3 regions of the Bacillus sp. FSL R5-0422 genome follow, and region 1 is predicted to be linked to each of the others. Evidence: riboswitches for the same ligand, from Rfam matches in the RefSeq annotation. Region 1 holds a riboswitch; each other region holds the start of a gene.

Region 1 (8,129 bases):
GCTTGAAAGACGTAACAGCTACCAAGGCAAACGCTTCGTCAGATTGGAAGAAGCAGCAAAATGATCTTGAAACGCATGCTCCCTTTTAGTAAAGAGCTGTTAGAACGTGCTTGTCAAAAAGGTGATATCGTTATTGATGCAACGATGGGCAATGGCCACGATACTCTCTATTTAGCTGATCTTGTCGGTCCTGATGGACAAGTTTTCGCATTCGACGTACAAGAAGAAGCCATAGAGCAGACACGTAAAAGGCTTGGCGAGGGATATCCTTATGTTCATCTGATTCACGATGGTCATGAAAAACTAGCTCATCACCTGCCAAGAGATGTTTATGAACAGATCTCAGGTGCGGTGTTTAACCTTGGGTACTTGCCCGGAGGCGATAAAGCTGTCACTACTCAAGCTCATACAACCATTGAAGCCATTAAGCAGCTCCTCGACTGGCTTAAACCCGGAGGTCTGATCGTCCTTGTGATCTATCATGGACACCCTGAAGGGAAAAGAGAAAAAGAAGTGCTTCTCGACTATTGCAGATCACTTTCTCATGAAAAGGTACAAGTTTTATCATATCAATACATGAATATTCAAAACGACCCGCCTTTTGTGGTCGCTATTGAAAAAAAGCTCAAATCCTAATGGATTTGAGCTTTTTTATGAGGATTTCATCCACGGCATTTTCTGATAAGTCCGGTAAGCTCTTCCATTGATATAGAAAAAGAACGATGTTTTCCCACTTGATCTGATCAGCCGTTTTGCCAGCATATTCATCTCTTTTTGGGCTGTCACCTTTTCATCGGACAAATAGACGGCCAATAATCCTCTGTTAATCAATTTGTGAAAGTTTTCGTGCGGAATGCCTTTTAGCTGTTCATCCGCTTTTTCAATAAAATGCTGAAGTCTATCCATCATCTCATGATGAGAAGCATAGTAGGAGCAAAAGTTTAGATCTCCTCCAAGCCGATCTTCTTCTTGGTCAATTAAATAATCAAGTAAAATGTGCAGACCTTGAATATAAGGGAAATAACTTTCATAAATTTGCTTCGCCTGCGTTTCTGTAAAGTCTGGCTGAAGCGCATACGCCACAAGACAGAAAATCCCTAACGTTGATCCTGCACAAGCTGAAAATTCATACCATTCCATCTTAGGCAAATCCTTTTCATATTGGCGGAACCACGATTCTAGCCGCGGAACCCGCTCATGAGGGACGACGTGTTTATGTACTTGCAAATCACTGTAGTAATCGCACAGCGTGTGTAAATATGGCTGAATGATCGGATAATGATTAAGGCGCGACAGCACGTCTTGGCATGTGCGGACAAGCGCGTGTAAATACCCATGATCCTCTTGATCATCACGGAATTGGTAGTAAGGCTTGGGCTCAGCATGTATATCAAGCGCATCTCTCATTGCTTGATGCAGCATATGAAAATCTTTTGGATCAAGCGACGTACTGCGGTCACATAGGTTATCTAAGTAATCACTGATGGTTTGATACGCCACAATGAATTCAATACACGTTTCTTTCGACTCACCTGCTAGAAGAGATAAAATGCCTCCGCCTTCGCAGTGAAAGGTTTTACTTGATATGCTCGCTAATGCCTGCGTACGCAGTTCTTCATTTTCAATCATTTCTGCATGAGCCCGCCACTTTTTCAGCTCCTGATGTACAAGCGGAAAAATATCTTTATACACCTTGGTCATCAGTGCAAAAGGACGCTCTGGTACTGACAAATCAATCCACCCCTAACTTAAAGCTCACCATCAAATATATTGATCTGTAAAGGCTCTTGCTGCCTTAAACACATCTTCTCTTTCCGGTTCATTAAAAATTTCGTGATACAGGTCTTCCCATTCACGATACGACTTATTGGTTGATTCAATGCCATTGAACCATTTAATCACCCTCGTCTTGTCGACGATCTTATCATCACCCGCCTGCATTAAAAGGAGCGGAATTGTTTTAAAAACATTCGTTGGCTGCATGGCCGCATCAATATTTTTGATCAGCTCTCGGTACCAGCGAACCGACACCTTTGTTACGTAAAGGGAGTCATTGGAGTCTGCTTCAATCACAGCCTGATTTCGTGTGGCTAGTTCAATCGACAGCCCTGACTCGACTTTAAAGGACGGTGCGAGCACATTTAAACCTTTTGATGCAAAATCCATTAGCTTCTTCGGTTTAAATTGCAGACCTAAACAAGGTGATGATAAAATAAGGCCATCAATCTTCGTATGGGTATACTGCTTGACCCACTCAATTGAAATGAGTCCGCCCATACTGTGTCCAAGTAAAAAAGTAGGAAGCCTGAATGATTTCGCATGTTCGATCCATTCATCTACTGTATCAATGTATTCTTGAAACGAACGAATGTGGCCGCGCGCACGTGTCGATGTCCCTTGCCCAGGCAGGTCACCCATGACGACGTGATAGCCGGCATTTCGCCACATTTCGATCAGCCATTTATATCGGCCGTGATATTCACTTGCACCATGTACTATCACAATTGTACCAACTGGTCTTTCAGCATGCCAAGTCCACAAAGTAAACACCTCACAAATGTTGTATTAAGAAAGGAAGTAGAAAAAGTGATTTATCCATATCATCAGTTTACACCTGAGATTCATGAATCGGTCTTTGTCGCAGATAACGCCACCATTACTGGAGATGTCACGATTGGAGAATATTCAAGCGTGTGGTTCCAAACTGTCATCAGAGGCGATGTCGCTCCTGTGAGAATTGGAAAAAACGTCAATATTCAAGATTTATCCTGTCTGCATCAAAGTCCTGGAAAAACACTTCTTATAGAAGATGGTGCTACCATTGGACACCAAGTCACATTACATAGTTCAATCATTCGAAAAAATGCCCTCATTGGTATGGGGTCCATCATTCTCGATGGTGCAGAAATTGGCGAAGGTGCCTTTATCGGTGCAGGTAGTCTAGTCCCTCAAGGAAAGGTTATCCCAAAAGGATCACTCGCTTTCGGCCGTCCAGCCAAGATCGTCCGTCAATTAACAGATGAAGATATCCAAGACATGGACAGAATCCGTAGAGAATATGTAGAAAAAGGACAATACTATCGTTCCCTTATATCCCGTTAACATCATACACGTATCTTCACTTTATCATGTTTTTTTCAGGATATTAAGCAATAACTATGAACCGCTTGTTATTTTACCCTTTTCCGCCGCTTTCTATCATGACAAAAAAGGTTTTCAGCTTTGTGCTGAAAACCTTTTTTCATTAACTAAAGATGACTTCTTTCGGTTGATGATTCAACTGCTCTGGATCAATGCTGCGCTCTACATAAATGCTATGCCAAATCATAAAGATAAGGACGGTCCAAATCTTGCGGCTATGATCTGCTTTACCAGCACAATGCTCATTTAATAAATCAAGCACATACTCTTTATTAATGTATTCATCTGTTTGACTGTTTTTGATGATGTCTTTCGCCCAAGCATTCATCTCATTTTTCAGCCAATGACGAATTGGCACAGGGAAACCAAGCTTTTTACGATTTAACACATGGTCAGGCACAATGCCTTCTGCTGCTTTACGCAATAAATATTTCGTTGTGCCATCTTTTGTTTTCAGCTCTTCTGGAATTTTAGAAGCCGCTTCGAAAACGACCTTATCAAGGAATGGAACACGAAGCTCAAGAGAATTCGCCATCGTCATCTTATCTGCTTTCAATAAGATGTCCCCGCGCATCCACGTATGGATATCAACATATTGCATTTTGTTAATATCACTGTAGCCAGCGCTTTCCTCAAAGTATGTCTTCGTTACATCACGATACGTGATGCTTGGATCATAATGCTTTAAAAGGTTTTTCTTCACTGGCTCTTCAAAAATTTTCGCATTACCGATATAACGTTCCTCTAATGGCGTACAACCGCGAACGATAAAGCTCTTCCCTTTCATTCCTTCTGGCATTAAACGAGCCAGACGAAGAAGAAGCTTTTTCAGCATAGTTGGTACAGATTCAAATGGTTTAAGAGAAAGAGGCTCACGGTAAATATTATATCCACCGAACAGCTCGTCCGCTCCTTCACCTGAAAGAACAACCGTCACTTGTTTTTTCGCTTCTTTTGCCACGAAGTACAATGGAATCGCCGCCGGATCAGCTAAAGGATCGTCTAAATGCCAGACAATCTTCGGAAGCTCGTTCATATATTCCTCTGGAGAAATGACGGCGCTGAAGTTTTGTAAGCCTAGCTTATCAGCTGTTTCTTTCGCAACATCAACTTCACTAAAGCCATCCTGCTGGAAGCCAACAGAGAATGTCTTTAGCTCAGGGTGTAATTCCTTTGCGACAGACACGATGAAGGAAGAATCAATACCACCTGATAGGAATGAACCAACAGGTACATCACTTCTCATGTGAACATTCACAGAATCATAGATTGCATCGCGTACTTCTTCGATTAACTTCTGTTCTTGTGTTTGCTCAGGTTTGAATTGAACTTTCCAGTATGTCTTAAATTCGATCTCTTGCCCTGGGCGTAAAATAAACTGATGACCAGGCTCAACTTTATGCACCTTTTGATCAAGCGTATTTGGCTCAGGAACGAATTGGAATGACATATACTGCTGCAATGAAGTCTCATCAAATAGGATGTTCTCGTTCACAGCCATCAAGCTTTTGCGCTCAGACGCAAAGTACACTTGCTCTTCCACTTGTGTAAAATAAAGCGGTTTGATGCCAAACGGATCTCTTGCGCCATATAATTGCTGCGCTTCTTTATCCCAAATTAAAAAGGCAAACATGCCGCGAAGCTTAGAAGCCGCTTCTTCTTTATAATGACGGTATGTGGCAAGCAGTACTTCCGTATCAGAATCTGTGCTGAACGTATAGCCCTTTTTCACAAGCTCTTCCTTCAGCTCCACATAGTTATAAATTTCCCCGTTAAAAATAATCCAATACTTTTCATCTTCATAAGAAAGCGGCTGCTTTCCGTGCTCAACATCTATAATACTTAAACGTCTAAATCCAAATCCTACATGCTCATCATGAAAGTAACCCTCATCATCCGGACCACGGTGAACGATGAGACGGTTCATTTGTTTAATTAACTCTTCCTGCTCAGTAGTTTCGGACAATGGACGGTGATTAAACACACCAACAAACCCACACATATTATTGCCTCCACGTTATGTTATTTCTTAAAAGTAGACCTATAATTAGACAGTTATTTGTCCGTTTTTGTTTCACATTTTTTCGCTTTTTGTATAATTTTTTTTAATCAAAAGGAAAACCGCTTAAAATAAGCGGTTTTCTATGTTGTTATTGTCCTAATGCTTCTTGACGAAGTGTATCGGCTTTATCTGTTTTTTCCCACGGAAGATCTAAATCATGACGGCCGAAATGTCCGTATGCAGCTGTTTGTTTGTAGATCGGACGACGCAGGTCAAGCATTTTAATAATGCCAGCTGGACGAAGATCGAAGTTCGCACGAACCACTTCAATTAATTTTTCTTCAGAAGCTTTTCCTGTTCCGAAAGTATCAATTGAAATCGATACAGGCTGTGCAACACCAATTGCATAAGCAAGTTGTACTTCACAAGAATCAGCAAGGCCGGCAGCTACGATGTTTTTCGCTACGTAACGAGCAGCATATGCCGCTGAACGGTCAACCTTTGTTGCGTCCTTCCCAGAGAAAGCACCACCGCCATGACGAGCGTATCCGCCATACGTATCAACGATGATTTTACGTCCAGTTAAACCAGCATCCCCTTGAGGTCCGCCGATCACGAAACGACCAGTTGGGTTAATAAAGTATTTTGTCTGTTCATCAATTAGTTCACTTGGAACGACAGGGCTGATGACATGCTCTTTTAAGTCGCTTTGAATTTGTTCAAGCGTCACTTCTGGTGCATGCTGCGTAGAAATAACCACTGTATCAATACGAACAGGTTTATTTTGATCATCATATTCTACTGTTACTTGTGTTTTTCCATCTGGACGAAGGTAGGCAAGTGTTTGATCCTTGCGTACTTCAGTTAAACGGAGAGATAATTTATGCGCTAGTGAAATTGGTAGCGGCATAAGTTCTTCAGTTTCGTTGTTGGCAAAACCAAACATTAATCCTTGGTCACCTGCACCGATCGCATCAAGTTCTTCTTCAGTCATTGTGCCTTCACGTGCTTCAAGCGCTTTGTCTACACCTTGCGCAATATCAGCAGACTGTTCATCAATGGATGTGAGCACTGCACATGTTTCCGCATCAAAACCATATTTCGCACGTGTGTAGCCAATTTCCTTAATCGTGTCACGCACCGTCTTTGGAATATCGACATAAGTAGACGTTGTAATTTCTCCGCTTACTAATACGAGACCCGTTGTAACAGAAGTTTCACAGGCAACACGTGCATTTGGATCTTTCTTTAGAATTTCATCCAAAATGCTGTCTGAAATTTGGTCACAGATTTTATCCGGATGTCCTTCTGTCACTGATTCTGAAGTAAATAAACGACGATTTTGACTCATAATGGCTATTTCCTCCTGTACAAGACCACATCATCCCGAGATGAGGTCTCCAATATGATACGGAACTCGTTCCCTCTTATATTTGAAAACGTTTCTATTAGAGATGTTATTGGCAATTTGTTCATATGATATCCCAAAAATAAAAAAACCATTTCCTTCATTGCGAGGAAAGGGTCTGAGATCGCATGCCTTTCACTCTTATCGCTCAAGGTGTTCTTGTACCTTGCATCAGGTTAGCACCTTGGTTTCTCAGCATATTCATGCCTTTTCATAAGAAACCGGTTGCTGGGCTTCATCGGGCCTGTCCCTCCACCAACTCGGGATAAGAGTATCCGTTCAATAAGATATCTTATCTTAAACACTTGCGTCATGTCAATGCTTCATCAGAATTATCTTCCCTTTTTTTCACCTCAATATTAGCATCACCAAAAAGCATATTTTCAGAGCAGAAATGAAAAAACACACACAAAAACATTTAAATAGTATAGACTATTATTATGAATGTGTTATACTAATCGAAACAAAACAAATTCAACGGTAAAGGAAGGGTTTTTTTATGAACTCAGTGGATTTAAAAGAAGATTTGCAGTCATTGCTCTCATTAGAAAATACGCACCAAAATTTATCTGTTCCGAAACTTGTTGAAAAGATTTTGGCACGTGATGAAGGCGTTTTAACATCAACAGGAGCTGTCCGTGCTACAACGGGTGCCTACACAGGACGTTCGCCTAAAGATAAATTTATCGTAAAAGAAGAAAGCTCTGAACATAAAATTGATTGGGGTCAAGTCAACCAGCCGATTTCTAAAGAAGCATTTGACCGTTTATATACAAAGGTTGTGTCATACTTAAAAGAACGTGATGAATTATTCGTCTTTGAAGGATTTGCCGGCGCAGATGAAAGATACCGTATGCCAATTACAGTGGTGAACGAATTCGCATGGCACAATCTCTTTGCAAAGCAACTATTCATCAGACCTGACGGATCAACACCTTCTTCAAACGAAAAACCTTTCACCATCTTATCTGCACCGCATTTTAAAGCAGATCCTGAAACAGATGGCACAAACTCTGAAACGTTTATTATCGTTTCTTTTGAAAAACGCACCATTCTGATTGGTGGAACAGAATATGCAGGAGAGATGAAAAAGTCCATTTTCTCTGTCATGAACTACCTGCTTCCTGAGCAAGATATTTTATCGATGCACTGCTCAGCAAACGTCGGTCAAGAAGGCGATGTCGCACTATTCTTTGGCCTTTCAGGTACTGGAAAAACGACGCTTTCAGCTAGCGCAAGCCGCAAGCTGATCGGTGACGATGAACATGGCTGGTCTGGCTCAGGAGTCTTCAATATTGAGGGCGGATGCTATGCGAAATGTGTGAACTTAAGCGAAGAAAAAGAACCGCAAATTTACAAAGCCATCAGCTTCGGATCAGTTCTTGAAAATGTCGTGCTTGATGAAGAAACACGTGAAGCGGATTATGACGACACATTCTTCACTGAAAACACACGTGCTGCTTACCCAATTGAAATGATTGATAACATCGTGAAGCCAAGTATCGCAGGACACCCATCTGCCATTGTCTTCTTAACAGCTGATGCATTTGGCGTTTTACCTCCAATCAGCCGTTTAAC
Region 2 (8,129 bases), 760 kb from region 1:
ATTGATGTGCTTCAATTAACTCATCAATCGAAATTTTACGCTCTGTCACTGGAATTCCCCAATGTTTTAATAGCTCAAGTACAGAGTTACGGGTGATGCCTTCTAAAATGCTGCCGTTCAGTTCAGGCGTCACGATTTCCCCATTGATCTTAAAGAAGATATTCATACTTCCGACTTCTTCAATATACTTCTTCTCAACACCATCAAGCCAAAGAACTTGTGAAAAACCTTTCGTTTCAGCCACTTGCTGTGCCTTAAGGCTTGAGGCGTAGTTTCCAGCTGTTTTGGCATTTCCTGTTCCGCCTTTAACGGCACGGACAAACTCGTTTTCAACGGCAATTTTGACTGGATGGATGCCTTCTTTATAGTAAGATCCCACTGGAGAGAGGATAATCAGCAGCTTATACGTGCTTGACGGTGCAACGCCTAAATACGGCTCAGTGGAAATAATGAATGGACGGATATACAAGGAAGTGCCCTCTGCATCAGGTACCCAATCCTTATCAATGCGAATGAGTTCATTTAAGCCCTCTAAAACCGTTTCTGTATCAATTTGCGGGATACACAGGCGGTCATTGGATCTGTTTAAGCGCTCCATGTTCTTTTCCGGACGGAATAAGAGAATTTTCTGATCCTCGGAAACATAAGCCTTCAAGCCTTCAAAAACAGATTGCCCATAATGGTAGACCATCGAAGCTGGGTCCATTGGAATAGCCTGATAAGGGATAATTCTTGGGTCATACCAGCCTTGATCAATGGAATAATCCATCACAAACATGTGATCTGTGAAGATTTTTCCGAATTCAAGTTGATCAGATTGAGGTTTTGGTTTTTTTGTTGAACTAAGTTCAACGCGGATGGGTTGTTTTGGCATCGTAAATCTCCTTGCTGTTTGATTATTTGAAAATTCTAATAATATGAAATAATTATGATTCTATTCTATACCTTCACAAAATATTAGCAATAGGTTTTCTGGAATTCAGACAAGAAAAATCTGTTAAAGCGCTTTCCTTCTCTCTGCCGTCAGTCTGCCTCATGTCACCCCTTTGTAATAAAGAAATAAAATCCAAATGCATTATTAACTGATTAATCTGACAATTTAAAAGCGGATAAATTTCCTGTAAGATATTCTTTCAACCATACACCTTTTGACCAGTACATTGCAAGGGGCATTCTCATATTTTAATCCTCTTTTTTTTAACCGATAAAGAAAATAGAAGTGAAAGGAGCAAACAACAGGATGAAACGAGCGATACCAGGTATTTTACTTATTTTATTCATGACCGTCATCAGCTTCGGCTGTCAAGCGATGACGGAGGAGGCTGGCGCTAAGCAAAGCATAGCCTATCACGTAGCGACAAACGGAAACGATAAAAACCCAGGAACGAAGCAAAAACCTTTTCGCACGCTGAAAAAAGCGGCAAGTATGGCGAAAGCCGGGACAACCATTTACGTGAGAGGCGGCACATATAAAGAGAAATTGATTGTCCGCCATTCAGGTACAAAGAAAGCACCAGTTATCTTTCAAGCTTATGGAAAAGAAAAACCTGTTATTAGCGGGGCTTCACTTAAAGGAAATCAAGCAGATGGCGGTCTTGTCACGATCGATCAAAAAAGTTACATTACCCTCAAAGGTCTGACGGTGGGACATCTCAAGACGAATAAAGAAGACCTGACCCCAGTCGGTATTTTCATCAAAGGAAGCGGGAAAGGCGTCAAACTTCTCAACAACCGAGTGTATGACATTCAGACGACACACAAAAATGGGAATGCGCACGGTATTGCGGTCTATGGAACAAAAGCTCCAGCGGCCATTGAAGATATTGAAATCAAAGGAAACACTGTTGAAAAATTAAAGCTTGGCTTCAGTGAAGCGCTTGTGCTCAATGGGAACGTCACTAAGTTTCGTGTGACACATAACACGGTTCGCCACACGGATAATATAGGTATTGATTTAATTGGTTTTGAGAACGTAGCACCTTCTAAAAAGTACGATCAAGTCAGAAATGGTGTTGTATCAAGAAACAAAGTGTACGAGATCACGAGTGTAGGGAATCCAGCCTATGGCAAAGACATCTCCGCTGGTGGCATTTATGTGGATGGTGGGAAGGATATTGTGATTGATCATAACATTACACATCACAACGATCTTGGGATTGAAGTCACAAGTGAACATAAAGGAAAAATGGCAGATCGTATTCGCATTGAACACAACCAAGTGTATTTGAACCGTTATACAGGCATTTCAATTGGCGGTTATGATAAAAAGCGAGGCGGAACAACAAATACGACGATCTCACATAATATTTTATACAAAAATGACACAGCCGGCTTAGAAGGCGGTCAATTGTTGATGCAATATCAAGCCGTGAACAATCGAATCACGAGCAATATCATGACAGCGAGTGCCTCGCATTACTTAGTCGTGAATCTTTATGGAGTGAATCAAAAGAATACCTTCCAGAAGAACGTTTATGATGACCGCAAAGGTGCGAAGGCTTCACAGTGGGTATGGCGCGGGAAATGGATGGAAGGCTACAAAACATATCTCTCTAAAAGCGGTCAAGATAAAGGATCAGCACATCTCAATCCGCAATTTGTGAATGAGAAAAAATATGATTTTCGCCTGAAGAAGTCATCACCTGCTAAGAAAATCATCGGAAATTAAGCATGTGTGAACGCAAACGCATTGTTTTAAATTTTCAAAAAAATCATTGACATTGATGTGACATCACATTAAAGTAAAGAAGACATTTCAACGAAAACAAAATTTCATAACGGATCTCTTATCAAGAGAGGCAGAGGGACTGGCCCTATGACGCCCGGCAACCGTTTCTACTATAGAAATTGGTGCTAATTCCTGCAAAGCTGTGACAGCTTTGACAGATAAGAGAGGAAGAATTCCCGATACATGTTTCATGCAACGGTGTTCAAGCCTCTCTTTCTAAGAGAGGCTTTTTGTCGTCTCTTTTTCAAAAGGAAGAACAGTTTACTGGCGTTTTCCTACATTTTTACCTAGTTTTCCGATGTGAAAAATAAAAACAACTTGAGGAGGAACAGCAATGAAGCGTAAGTATTTTACATCTAGTCTTATATTATTAACGGTATTGACTGTCCTATTAACAGGCTGCGGCACTGGATCGAGTGCGGGCTCAAAGGCAAATGCGAATGAAAAAGTCTCTTTTGACAATGTACCGAAGCGATTCGCAAAGGGACAGGGAGCAAAAATTAAAGTCATCCGTAAAATCGGCGGAGATGATCATACAGCACAGTTTTTAGCTGGGACAAAGGCAGAAGGTGAAGCGCTTGGCTTTACGGTTGATGTCTACACCGCAAATGGAGATACAGCGAAGTTCCATGACGCCATCTCTCAGGCGCTGGAAGAAAATTATGATGGCTTTATCATCTCTCATGGGGACGACGAGGCGACCGTCGCTGACGTGAAAAAGATTACGGCAAAGGGCATTCCGGTCGTAGCGTTCGATTCAAATCCTAAACTGAAAGGCATCAAAGGGGTTACAGTGACGTCTCAAGATGACGAACAATTAGCGAAAAAATCACTAGATGCACTCGTGTCTGATTTTAAAGGAAAAGCCAATATTGCGTACCTCTGGGTAGATGGATTCCCGCCAATGGTGAGACGGAACAAGGTTTATCAAGAAACGCTCAAACAACATTCAGGAATCAAGGAACTTGACCGCTTTGGTATTGCCTCCTCTGATACGTCTGTTCAAACACAAAATGCTGTGGCAGCGATGCTGAATAAATATCCAAAGGGTAAACTCGATGCTATTTTTGCCACGTGGGATGCCTTTGCCATTGGCGCAGCAAGAGCGCTAAAGGAAGCAGGAAGAACAGAAGTGAAGATTTATGGGATTGATGTGTCAAATGCTGATCTTCAAGAAATGACAGCAAAAGACAGTCCGTGGAAGTACACAGCAGCAGTTGATCCGAAGCTCATTGGCGCAGTTGACGTGAGAATTCTTGCGAAGAAAATAGCGGGCGAGAAAACCCCGTCTTCCTATGACCTTGAGGCCTCTCTCATCTCACAAAAACAGCTTCAACAATCAGGAAAAGCCATCAATATGGTCAATCTTGCAGACGAAGTGAAGGGATTCGGCTCATCAACTGCCTTTGAAGAAGATTGGATGAAGACCTTGAAGAAGCATTATACAAAATAAACGTCGTGCACTCTCTTCTATAGAGGGTGTTTCGTTTTTCAGATGATGATCATGAGAAGGAGGACACCTATGACAGCGCCGTTAGTTTGTATGAAGCATATTTCGATTGAATTCCCAGGAGTAAAAGCGTTAGATCAAGTGAATTTCACATTAGAAAAAGGGACAGTTCATGCACTGATTGGAGCGAATGGTGCTGGGAAGTCCACGTTAATGAAAGTTCTTTCTGGCGCTCATTCCCATTATGAAGGAAGCATTCAAATCAATGGTCAGGCGGCATCAATTCAAACCCCAAAGGATGCAGCCTCATATGGTGTGCAGACGGTTCATCAAGAAGTGGATACAGCTCTCGTTCCTTATTTAAGTGTTGGAGAGAATATGATGATGCATCAGCTTGAGAAAAAAACATTTGTCGGCTGGAAAGAGCTACACCGTAAGGCAGCTCACCGATTAAAAGAATTGGACATCGACATTTCCACAAAACGCCTTGTGAGTGATCTGTCCCTTGCGGAAAAACAGATGGTGCTCATCGCCAAGGCTGTTTCAATCAAATGCAGCATTTTAATCTTAGATGAACCAACTGCCCCGCTTAGTCATACAGAAACAAACAAGTTATTTTTAATGATTGATCGGCTGAAACAGAATGGAACGGGTATTGTGTTTATCTCTCATCGCATGCCTGAAATTTTCACCATTTGTGATGAACTGACAGTGATGCGAAATGGAACCGATGTCGCAGCTCATCTTGTTCAAAATACAAATCCCCAGCAGATCATTGAAGAAATGCTAGGAGCGCCATTAGAGGAGCAATTCCCGCTTCGTACACCTTTGAAAGACGCACCTATTGTCCTTGAAGTGAAGCAGCTAAACGACCAGCATAAATTACGCAACATTCATCTTCATGTAAAAAAGGGAGAAATTCTCGGAATTGCAGGCCTTGTCGGTGCAGGAAAAACGGAATTGTGTAAAGCGCTTTTCAGCGCCTCAGAAAAAACGACGGGGACTGTACAACTTCATGGTCAAACCGTACGCTTCACATCGCCTCATCAAGCTGTGAGAGCTGGAATGGCCCTTGTGCCAGAAGAAAGGAGAAAGGAAGGGGTTCTGACAGAAGAGAGTGTGGGGTGGAACTTAACAGCAGCAAATCTTCGCTCATTCTCACGTGTGTTCAGCTTCTTACATCGTTCAAAGGAAAAGCGGAAAGCAGACGAAATCGTCAAGCGACTTGGTGTGAAAACCCCATCTCTTGAAGCAAAGGTGAAGCATCTATCCGGTGGAAATCAACAGAAGATTGCCATCGGAAAATGGCTGCTGGCTGAGGCGGATGTCTATCTCTTTGATGAACCAACTAAAGGTGTTGACGTTGGAGCGAAAAAAGATATTTTCACACTGATTGCAGAGCTTGCCGCCCGCGGGAAATCTGTGATTTATGCGTCAAGTGAGCTGTCGGAGATTGCAGGGATCGCAGACCGCGTCTATGTGCTGTATGATGGCAGCATTGCCCGGGAAATGACGGCCCCAACGACTGAGGAAGAGCTTTTATATCATTCAACAGGAGGACAATCATGACTGAACGACAAATTCTAGCCCCTGTGCAGCAAACGAAAAAACAGCGGCCATCCTTTCATCTATTTGATTTCTTTTATCGATATGGCACGATTTTAACCATTGTTGTATTGATTGTGGTATTTGCGGCAGCGAATCCAGCGTTTTTACAAACAGGGAATATCATCAATATCTTACGGTCTATCTCGATTGTGACCATTATTGCGGTGGGCCTTACCATCTCATTGGCAGTCAACGGCTTTGATCTATCAGTCGGATCAGTCGCAACGTTATCAAATGCAATCGTGATTTCTATGTTTGTGTGGTTTTCGCAAAACCCGCTGATTGCGATCCTTTCTGCGCTAGCGGCTGCCCTTATTGTTGGTTTACTCAATGCCTTGATGATTGTCAAAATGAAAATTCCAGATATGCTCATGACATTAGCCATGATGTTTATCATTCAAGGATTGGCTCAAACGTATACGAAAGGGGCGACCATTTCTGAAAACATGGTGCTGCCTGACGGTACATTCTCAACGGGTACAATTCCCGCCTTTTTTAGCAAAATCGGACAGGTGCCATATATTATTCTCTTAATGGCAGTGATTGTGCTATTTGCACATATTTTCATGACCTACACAAAGCACGGACGATTTATGTACATCATTGGTGGGAATAAGGAAGCGGCTCGATTGTCCGGGATACATGTAAACAAATATAAAATCGCGGCATATCTGCTCTCAGCTTTATTTGCAGCAATCGGTGGTATTGTGCTGGCATCAAGGGTGATGACAGCGGAAATAAATGCAGGTACACCTTATTTAATGGATGGCGTAGCGGCAGCTTTTATCGGTTTTTCCGTCATGGGAGCAGGAAAACCAAATGCATTTGGTACTTTTATTGGGGCTGTGCTCATCGGTATTTTGCAAAATGGGCTTGTGATGATGTCTGTCCCTTATTACGCGATGGATATTGTGAAAGGCTCTGTACTCGCGCTTGCGCTAGCGTTGACGTATTACAAACAGCGAGGCTGACGATGTATTTTTTAAAACCTTTCGAGTCTCGTCTCCGTCTAGTAAACGGAAAGCGGTGCAGCCGCCGTTTCCCAAAAGGAGATGACAAAAGAAATGAATATGTCAGCAACTCATGTAGAAGATTTGAAAAACGTCATGGAAGACTGGAAAAATGAATTATTAGTATATAAATTTGCATTAGATGAAATGGATACGAAGTTTTCAATCATTAGCCAAGAATATAATTTAATCCATGGCCACAATCCAATAGAGCATACAAAATCACGGATCAAATCCTTTGAAAGCATTGTAAATAAATTAGCAAGAAAAGGATGCGACATCACAACACAATGTGCCAAGGAGTATATTCATGATATCGCAGGTGTCCGCATCATCTGCTCCTTTATTCAAGATATCTATAATATTATCGATGTATTGAGGCAAAGAGAGGATCTAAAAATCCTTGAAGTGAAAGATTACATTCAACATCCAAAACCAAATGGCTACAGAAGTCTTCATTTAATTGTGGAGATTCCTGTCTACTTAACGAATCGTGTGGAGCATGTGAAGGTTGAGATTCAGGTGCGGACCATAGCGATGGATTTTTGGGCGAGTCTTGAACATAAAATCTATTATAAATTGCAAAACGATGTTCCTCATCAGCTAACCGATGAACTGAAGGAAGCGGCTGATATAGCCCATTACTTAGATGAAAAAATGCAAAATATTAAACGAGAAATTGATTAGTGCATAAAAAAGAGCAGCTACGATATTCACAGCTGCTCTTTAACATGTTTAAGGATTGGTACCGCGGTCTCTCTTTTGAATCATATCTTGAGATTGTGCAGATTGGCTATCTTTTTGGATAGAAGCGCCAATGGAAGCACCAGTTATCAAGAGTGTCAAAACCGCAGTTGTGATAAGCCATTTTTTCATCATATATCACTCCATATTCTTAACAAGTTTTTAAGGACAACGCCTTGTTCCAGAAATAAGTAGATTCTTCATGAAGTCCAAGATCTGTTAAGTAAGCAGCTGCATCCTGACAGATGGCTTCAAGATCGACAAGAAAATTCATAGATTCTAATTGATCACAATAAGACTTGATTTGCTCTATCATGTTGTCTTGCTGAAGCATCAGTGTTTCTAAAATAGATAATTTAAGTGAAATGTTTCGTTGTTTTAAATTTTCTGCTTTTTGAAGTGAAAGCTGTACATAGTAGTGGAACAAACCAGGTTTTTTCAGCTTGAATAGTGCTTTTGTGTAGGCATACATGGCAAGTAAGTAGCCGCCTGGAGAAGACGTTTCAAATGTCTCGATCAATAAAGCCTTTTCTAGGAGCGACACAGCTTCACTGTATTCATTTCTAAGACTTTTAATAAAAGCTGCATT
Region 3 (8,129 bases), 230 kb from region 1:
AAATTCGTCAATACATTGCTGAACGACAGTAATCCCTTGGCTCAATGCTGCCCCGCCGCCAAATGCTGCTGCCACGCTGACAACCTCTAGCAAATTTTCTTCTGTGGCGCCTTGGTCGAGCGCTCCCTTTGTATGATAAATCATGCAGTATTCGTCCTGTGCATGAATACTGATGCCAAGGGCAATCATTTGTTTTTCCTTTTGCGTTAATGAATCGCTCTGAAAACATTGCTCCGTGAATTCATTGAATTTTTTCCCAAACACCGGCATTTTCTTCTGAAATTCACCCATTGCGGTTTTATAATCAGTCAGCGACTGCTGCATGAATCCGCTCATATGCTGTTCATTCATCTTTATTCCATCCCTTCAGGTCATTTGTACATTTTTATTATGAGCGAGATTTGAAAAAATACACAAAAAAACCTCGCTTTGACGAAAGCGAGGTTACAGATTGTTGACAAAGGTCTAAAATGAACTTAATTTTAGACCTTTGTCTTCCTTTCAGCGTGATAGAAAACCTTTGCAGTGTAGGAAGGACGAGTACTGGAGCGGAGCGAATCCGACATTCGTGAGCACCAGCACGCAGGACTGACACCGAATGCGAGGGTTTGTCTACACGCTGAAACCTCGCTTTGACGAAAGCGAGGTTAACACATCGTTATTCAGATACCGGTAGTACAGCACCGTCATATTTTTTGTCGATGAATTCTTTGATTTTATCAGAGTGAAGAACTTCCATTAAAGTCTTGATCTTATCTGATTTTTCTTCACCTTTGCGAACCGCCACGATGTTTGCATATGGGTTGTTCTTTGTTTGCTCAAGTTCGATTGAATCGTTTTTCGGATTCAATTTATTTTGGATCGCATAGTTGACGTTGATAAACACAGCATCGCCTTCACTGTTTTCATAAGCTTTCGCTGTTAGTTCAGGAGCGATTTTTTTGAACTTTAGGTTCTTTGGGTTTTCTTTGATGTTCTTTACAGTAGCGTTGATTGTATCAACCTTTGGGTCGAGTTTGATGACACCAGCATGTTGAAGCAGGGCAAGCATACGTCCTTGCTCAGCTACGTTGTTTGTCATGATGATCGTGCCACCGTTTGGAATATCTTTTACTGATTTGTATTTCTTAGAGTAGATGCCGAATGGCTCAAGGTGAACCGCACCTGCACTCACTAGGTCGTAATCTTTGTTTGATTTATTTTCTTCATTTAAGTAAGGGATATGTTGGAAAAAGTTTGCATCCACTTCTTTTTCAGCTAACGCTTTGTTGTACATTTTATAATCACTAAGTACTTTCACTTTGAGATCGTAGCCTTTTTCTTTTAGAAGTGGTTTTGCTTCTTCAAGAATTTCGGCATGTGGTGTTTTTGAAGCCGCAACCGTAATGGTTTTGCTATCACTTGCGTTATTAGATGAACCGCATGCAGCTAAAATGCCTGCAAATGCTAGAAATAGTGCACTTAAAATCAATTTCTTCATGAATAAATCCTCCCTTATCGTTTATCAATTTTATTTGTAATCAAATCACCGATTATTTGAATAATAAAGACGATGATGAGAATAAACACAGTGGCAAAAAGTGTGACATCTGTATTACCAGATTGGTATCCTTCCACATAAGCAAGGTCACCAAGTCCGCCTGCTCCAATTGCACCTGCAATCGCAGTTGAGCCAATTAAAGCAATCGCTGTTACGGTAATACCTGAAATGAGGGCTGGCAATGATTCTGGCAGCAATACTTTGAATATGATGGTCGATGTTTTCGCTCCCATTGAGCGTGCTGCTTCAATGACTCCTTTGTCTACCTCACGCAGTGCAATTTCGACAAGACGTGCATAGAATGGAGCTGACCCAATGACAAGGGCAGGCAGTGCTGCATTTGGACCTAGAATTGTATGCATTAAGAATTTCGTGAACCCTAATAAAAGAATAATTAAAATGATAAAAGGAATCGATCTGAAAATGTTGACGACTCCACCGATGACAGCATTGATCGGTTTATTTTCCCAAAGACCACCTTTTCCTGTAAGGAAAAGCAGGAGTCCAAGAATAATTCCGATCACAAAGGCAAACGCCAATGAAATGAGTGTCATATAGACCGTTTCGCCCGTTGCATTCCAAATGACTTCTAAATCAACGTTCGGAAACCATTTCTCAAACATGTGTCATCACCTCAATTTCAACCTGTTTGCTTTGGATATAGGCGATGGCTTTTTCTACCTCAGTCTCTTCTCCATTAATATGGATAAAGAGTGTTCCAAACGCGCCTTCCTGCGTTTGAGAAATCTTTCCTTGAAGGATATTTACATCGACCTTGAAGGATCGAATGATTTCAGTGATGAGCGGTTGCTCGGCAGAATCGCCAATAAAGGACAACCGTACGACCTGACCTTCTTTTACGCGCTCTAAGACGTGTTCGATTGTTTCTTTCGCTTCCTCTGGTTCAGCAAGCTGCTGGACGAATCGCTTCGTCATTTCTTCCTTCGGCTGTCTGAAAACGCGTAATACCTCGCCTTCTTCGACAATGCGTCCATTCTCCATCACCGCCACGCGATGACAAATTTTGCGAATGACATGCATTTCGTGTGTAATCAGCACAATCGTCAGTCCAAGTCGTTTATTGATATTTGCCAAAAGATCAAGGATAGAATCCGTTGTTTGCGGATCAAGTGCTGACGTTGCTTCGTCACAAAGAAGAACCTTTGGATCATTTGCTAATGCTCTCGCAATCCCCACACGCTGTTTTTGTCCGCCGCTAAGCTGAGACGGATACGCATTTTCTTTTCCTTCTAAACCGACTAATTTAATCAGTTCATTCGCACGCTCTCTCCGTTTCGATGTCGGTACACCTGCGATCTCAAGTGGGAACATAATATTTTGTCTCACTGTTCTTGACCAAAGTAGGTTAAAGTGCTGGAAAATCATGCTGATTTCTTGTCTTGCTTTCCGAAGTTTCGCATTCGATACTTCATTGATCCGGTTGCCTGCCACTTCGACAATTCCTTCTGTTGGCAGCTCCAGACCGTTTAATAGGCGAATCAGCGAGCTTTTTCCGGCACCGCTATACCCAATAATTCCGAATATTTCACCTTTACCAATATCCAAGTTGACGTCTTTCACAGCATCAACATTTCCGCTTTTTGAATGATACGTTTTTGATACATTCTGTAAATGGATCACAGTCTGTTCACCTGCTTTCTTGCTGAATCTATAGGTTGCCATCACATACATTATTTATTCTTCCTGATGCCATGCTCCGCGCCTGGCTTGAGGTCAGTAAAAAAGACCCAACTGCAATGCAAGCAGAAAGGCCTTTTATGTTCAATACGCCTTTCTCTCATCTTTCAAAGCATTGCGGCTTTGAGTGAATTGGCACCAATTTCAGCTATGCTGACGGTTGCCGGGTTTCATAGGGCACGTCCCTCCACCTCTCTTAATAAGAGAAAATATGTTGTTTTATGTGATGTTCATGTTTTTACTAACGTAGAATATCATGCTACCCGAGATATGTCAACGCTGTAAATCGCTAATTTCCTAGTAAACGACTACGTTATCATTTTTCGAAAAAAACCGTTCGTCAGCCAGAGCACCGCCTCTAGTCTTAGGAGCGCGCGGAATGACCCTTTTACTTTCACTTGTCCCCTGCTAATTAACTGCTGTAAGGACATATCTCCATCTAATAATTGTAGTATTTCTTTTCTCTCACCATAAAAGATGAGATCCGATAACTCAATTGCAGGTAGTTTCTTCACTTCACCACGCTCATCCACAATCAATGTACAAGAGTCAGTTTCCGCCTCAAATGTAATCTTCAAGGATGATGATGAGAGCAGCGGTTTTAGCAATAAGCGCTGCCCTTTGTTACCATGGGTTTTCACTTTTTCCACATGTATAACCTCCCTGTCATTTGGTTATACATAACATTTCTCTACAAACATTCCCTTGTCCTTTATAAATAACTCGACAAATTTTCAGATGAATTGCTTGAAATATGACAAAAAACCGCTTTATTTAGCGGTTTCAATCATTTCATGAAGATATGGAACAGAGTGAAAGGCATAGCCTTTTTGCACCAGTTCGCCTTTTTTAAACAGTAGAAAGCAAGGAACGCTTTCGATCTCAAAAGCCTTCGCAAAGCCTGGTGAGTAGTTTAAGTTATTTTCGTAAAAAGGTACATCCGGCTGCATGGTGTCTACGACCGCAAGCATTTTCTTTGCCAGCTGGCATGTTCCGCAAAACGGTGTATATAAGTATAAAAGAAATAAATCGTCCTTTATTTCCTTGAAATCATGTTCTTCAATCTCTTTCATATACGTCCACCCTCATAAATATTTCGAATGAACATCAATGTTTGCAGCTAATAGGATAGATGCAATGTGGGCTGACGGTGAAGCGGCCACTTCGCGGTACGTTCTGTCGACAAAAAGATGAAGCGCTTCAGGGAATTCTTTTCGAAATTGCTTCCGCAGTTTGTCGCCTGCATCGTCACTGTCTGCTAATATGTAAACGTCTTTCCCCAATAATTCGTCTACGAGCTGATCCAGCTTCGATGTACTGATCGTGCCATTGGTGCAAATGATGGTAACAGGTTCACTTATGACTTCTTTTAGCTTTTGTTTGTCTGTTTTACCTTCTACTATGATGACCTTTTCTACCTCTACATTCATCACGATCACCCGGCCCTTTTGACATTGTTCAGTTCTCCCTTAGATTACAATCTTTCATCGAGGTTGTAAAGATTGGGCACTTGCACTAAAAAGACTGCAGCTTATGCTCACTGCAGCCTCATCTGTGATTAGCACCAGCCATTTTCATCATCACAGTCTACATATTTTTCTGTCCCGTGGGTCAATGTATCCGTCAGACGATAAAAACGATTTTGATCATAGGAATAACCTGATTTTAACTCATATTGGTTTTCACTAATCATCGTGCCAATCTCTTCATTTTGATGATACAGCACCATGCCGCTTTCTTTGAATCGCCCTGTGACATGATCTGTTATATCCACCTGTTCTTTTTGAAAAGACAAATTGGACACCCCCCATAAAGGTAGAGTGTCCAATTTCACGTGAATTAGTCTTCTTTTGTCATTTCTTCATATTGCTCAGCAGTCATCAAGTTCTCAATTTCAGATGTATCAGCTGGCTCTACCACGATCATCCATGCTTTTTCGTATGGAGAGTCGTTGACGAATTCAGGGCTGTCATCCAGCTCATCGTTCACTTCAACAATTGTACCGTTGATCGGTGCGTAAAGCTCAGAAACTGTTTTCACTGATTCTACACTTCCGAAAGGCTCGTCCGCTGTAATTTTGTCTCCTACTTCAGGAAGCTCAACGAACACGATATCGCCTAGCTCAGATTGAGCAAAATGCGTAATACCGATACGCACCTTTTCCCCTTCTACTTTGACCCATTCATGTTCTTCTGAATAACGTAAATCTTTTGGTGTGCTCATTCAATACCCCTCCAGTCTTTTCTTTCAATCTATATTGAAGATACCACAATCTGAATGAAAGTTACATCATTTCCAGACGCTTTTAAATGTATCTTCATTAAATCCAATCGTGACTCGTTTACCGTCTGTTGTAATCGGACGCTTGATCAGCATTCCATTAGATGCGAGTAATTCTAGCTGCTCGTCCTCTGACATTGCAGGAAGTTGATCTTTCAGCTGTAGCTCTCGGTATTTCTGTCCACTTGTATTAAAGAACTTCTTCAACTCTAAGCCGCTTTTTTCGTAAAGGGCTTTTAATGTTTCTTTATTAGGCGTCTCTTCGACGATATGTATGCTGTTGATGTCTTTATTGTGTTCTTCCAGCCATTTTTTTGCTTTTCGGCATGTACCGCAAGATGGGTATTCATAAAAATCTAAAGCCACCATTTTCACCTCCTGCAAATAGTGACAACATTTTATCACAAAATATTTTAAAAACCTAAATGTATGCTTACAAAAAGGTGCAGAAAGAAGACAAAGGGCTAAAATAAAGATCATTTTAGCCCTTTGTCAACAATCTGAGGTGCGGAATGATATCCGCAAATTTCAGCCGTCTTATACGATATATTTCTCTACTTCAAAGATTCGTTTCGCCACTTCGCGCTTTTTGGCGATGACATTGATCGGGGTGAATCTTGTCAGTTTGCGAAGAGCTGAAAGACTCATGCGGAGTGCATCTCCTTCTTCCATCGCGATTAAGGATTCTTTTGCATGGGCTTCAATTTTTAAGAAGGCCTCCTGCGTGAATATTTGTGTGTAAGCAAGCTTTTGATTATTCTTATCTAGCCCTGATGCAGCGATTGCCTTTTCAGTACGCAGAATCGCCGATTCAGCAGCAAAAATTTCATTGACGATATCCGCTATGTTCACAAGAATCTCTTGCTCTTTGTCTAACGCTTTTCCATACTTCATCGCCGCCATTCCAGATACCATTAAGGCGATCTTTTTCGCATGGGCAAGCAAATATTTTTCTTGATCGAGCGGCTGATCACCCGGCTCTTCCGGCATCATCATCATGAGCTCTTCCTGTAAGGTTTGCGCCTTTTGAAGAAGCGGAAGCTCTCCCTTCATCGCTTTCTTCAGGAATGTGCCTGGGACTAGCAGACGGTTGATTTCGTTTGTCCCTTCAAAAATACGGTTAATCCGGGAGTCACGATAGGCTCTTTCGACCTCGTATTCTTGCATGAATCCATATCCGCCGTGAATCTGCACACCCTCATCCGCAATATAGTCTAAAGTTTCAGAGCCAAGCACTTTACAAAGAGAGCATTCAATGGCATATTCTGCAATGGACTGGGCAATTTGTTTGCCGTCCTTTTGGTCTTCTTCACTTAATAGACCCATACGCTGTTCAAATAATCCGACTGTGCGGTAAACAGCACTTTCCATCGCATAGAGCTTTGCCGACATGTTGGCTACTTTTTCACCAATTAAGCTAAATCGAGAAATGGGCGTTTGGAATTGCTTACGCTGGTTTGCGTATTCTGCCGATAATTGAATGACACGTTTTGACGCGCCAACTGTCCCGACAGCCAGCTTGTAGCGTCCGATATTTAAAATGTTAAAGGCAATGACATGACCTCTGCCAGCCTCACCTAGTAAATTCTCTTTTGGCACTTGAGCATCCTCAAGGATTAACGTTCTCGTTGAGGACCCTTTAATGCCCATCTTTTTCTCTTCAGGTCCCGTTTTGACACCAGGGAAATCCTTTTCTACGATAAAAGCAGAGAAGTGTTCACCATCAATTTTCGCATATACGACAAAGACGTCGGCAAATGCGGAGTTTGTGATCCACTGTTTTTCCCCATTCAACACATAATGGGTTCCGGCTTCATTTAACACCGCAGTTGTCTTTGCTCCAAGAGCGTCAGAGCCTGATCCTGGTTCAGTTAGGGCATACGCCGCTATCGTTTCTCCAGAAGCAAGTCCTGGCAGATACGTTTCCTTTTGCGCTTGGTTTCCGAACAGTACGATTGGCAGAGATCCAATGCCGACATGGGCGCCATAGGAAAGCGAGAAGCTCCCTGCTCTGGAGAATTTCTCGGTAATAATAGCTGAACTGATTTTATCTAATCCAAGCCCTCCGAATTCTTCAGGCACGTCGGCTCCTAGCAGCCCAAGCTCTCCAGCCTTTTTAAGAAGCCTGACGGAATGCTCAAATTCATGCTTTTCAATTTGATCTATATATGGAACAACGTCTTGTAAAATATAATCCTCTGTTGTCTTTCCAATCATTTGATGCTCATCAGAGAAATCCTCTGGTGTAAAGATATGCTCATAATTCGTCTCATCAATTAAGAAGCTTCCACCCTTTTTTACCTCTTCCATTGCTTTCATTCTGTTTTCCCCCTTTAGATCAATTCAAAAATTCCTGCTGCTCCCATGCCCCCGCCGATACACATTGTGACGATGCCAAATTGCTCGTTTCGCCGTTTCATTTCATGAATGAGTGACAGTGTCAATTTCGTTCCTGTACAGCCGAGCGGATGTCCTAGTGCGATTGCCCCGCCATTGACATTCACTTTCTCTTCATCAATTCCTAAATGACGAATGACTTGAATGGCCTGAGAGGCAAACGCTTCGTTTAATTCAAACAGTCCGATATCCTTCAGCTCAAGTCCAGCGATTT

What was found. Region 1 has a riboswitch for S-adenosylmethionine ahead of metK (methionine adenosyltransferase). Riboswitches for the same ligand answer to the same signal wherever they lie in the genome.
Region 2: another riboswitch for S-adenosylmethionine. It lies ahead of MKX52_RS17480 (sugar ABC transporter substrate-binding protein); the one in region 1 lies ahead of metK (methionine adenosyltransferase).
Region 3: another riboswitch for S-adenosylmethionine. It lies ahead of MKX52_RS14805 (methionine ABC transporter ATP-binding protein); the one in region 1 lies ahead of metK (methionine adenosyltransferase).

The regions. Positions count from the first base shown of each region.
Region 1 covers NZ_CP152014.1:2,644,290-2,652,418, forward strand. The annotation lists gene MKX52_RS13470 (TIGR01212 family radical SAM protein) at 1-64, shown strand, start outside; gene MKX52_RS13475 (class I SAM-dependent methyltransferase) at 61-636, shown strand; gene MKX52_RS13480 (tetraprenyl-beta-curcumene synthase family protein) at 652-1,731, opposite strand; gene MKX52_RS13485 (alpha/beta hydrolase) at 1,762-2,541, opposite strand; gene MKX52_RS13490 (gamma carbonic anhydrase family protein) at 2,587-3,102, shown strand; gene asnB (asparagine synthase (glutamine-hydrolyzing)) at 3,245-5,143, opposite strand; gene metK (methionine adenosyltransferase) at 5,292-6,494, opposite strand; SAM riboswitch class I at 6,690-6,823, opposite strand; gene pckA (phosphoenolpyruvate carboxykinase (ATP)) at 7,051-8,129, shown strand, end outside.
Region 2 covers NZ_CP152014.1:3,400,301-3,408,429, reverse strand. The annotation lists gene MKX52_RS17490 (branched-chain amino acid aminotransferase) at 1-874, opposite strand, end outside; gene MKX52_RS17485 (right-handed parallel beta-helix repeat-containing protein) at 1,241-2,668, shown strand; SAM riboswitch class I at 2,784-2,893, shown strand; gene MKX52_RS17480 (sugar ABC transporter substrate-binding protein) at 3,063-4,181, shown strand; gene MKX52_RS17475 (sugar ABC transporter ATP-binding protein) at 4,251-5,747, shown strand; gene MKX52_RS17470 (ABC transporter permease) at 5,744-6,757, shown strand; gene MKX52_RS17465 (GTP pyrophosphokinase family protein) at 6,851-7,483, shown strand; gene MKX52_RS17460 (hypothetical protein) at 7,532-7,672, opposite strand; gene MKX52_RS17455 (Rap family tetratricopeptide repeat protein) at 7,692-8,129, opposite strand, start outside.
Region 3 covers NZ_CP152014.1:2,870,624-2,878,752, forward strand. The annotation lists gene MKX52_RS14790 (carboxymuconolactone decarboxylase family protein) at 1-351, opposite strand, end outside; gene metQ (methionine ABC transporter substrate-binding lipoprotein MetQ) at 659-1,480, opposite strand; gene MKX52_RS14800 (methionine ABC transporter permease) at 1,495-2,163, opposite strand; gene MKX52_RS14805 (methionine ABC transporter ATP-binding protein) at 2,156-3,181, opposite strand; SAM riboswitch class I at 3,336-3,444, opposite strand; gene MKX52_RS14810 (SCP2 sterol-binding domain-containing protein) at 3,547-3,888, opposite strand; gene MKX52_RS14815 (thioredoxin family protein) at 4,009-4,311, opposite strand; gene MKX52_RS14820 (toprim domain-containing protein) at 4,324-4,668, opposite strand; gene MKX52_RS14825 (YusG family protein) at 4,797-5,033, opposite strand; gene gcvH (glycine cleavage system protein GcvH) at 5,078-5,461, opposite strand; gene MKX52_RS14835 (arsenate reductase family protein) at 5,528-5,884, opposite strand; gene MKX52_RS14840 (acyl-CoA dehydrogenase family protein) at 6,056-7,837, opposite strand; gene MKX52_RS14845 (acetyl-CoA C-acetyltransferase) at 7,852-8,129, opposite strand, start outside.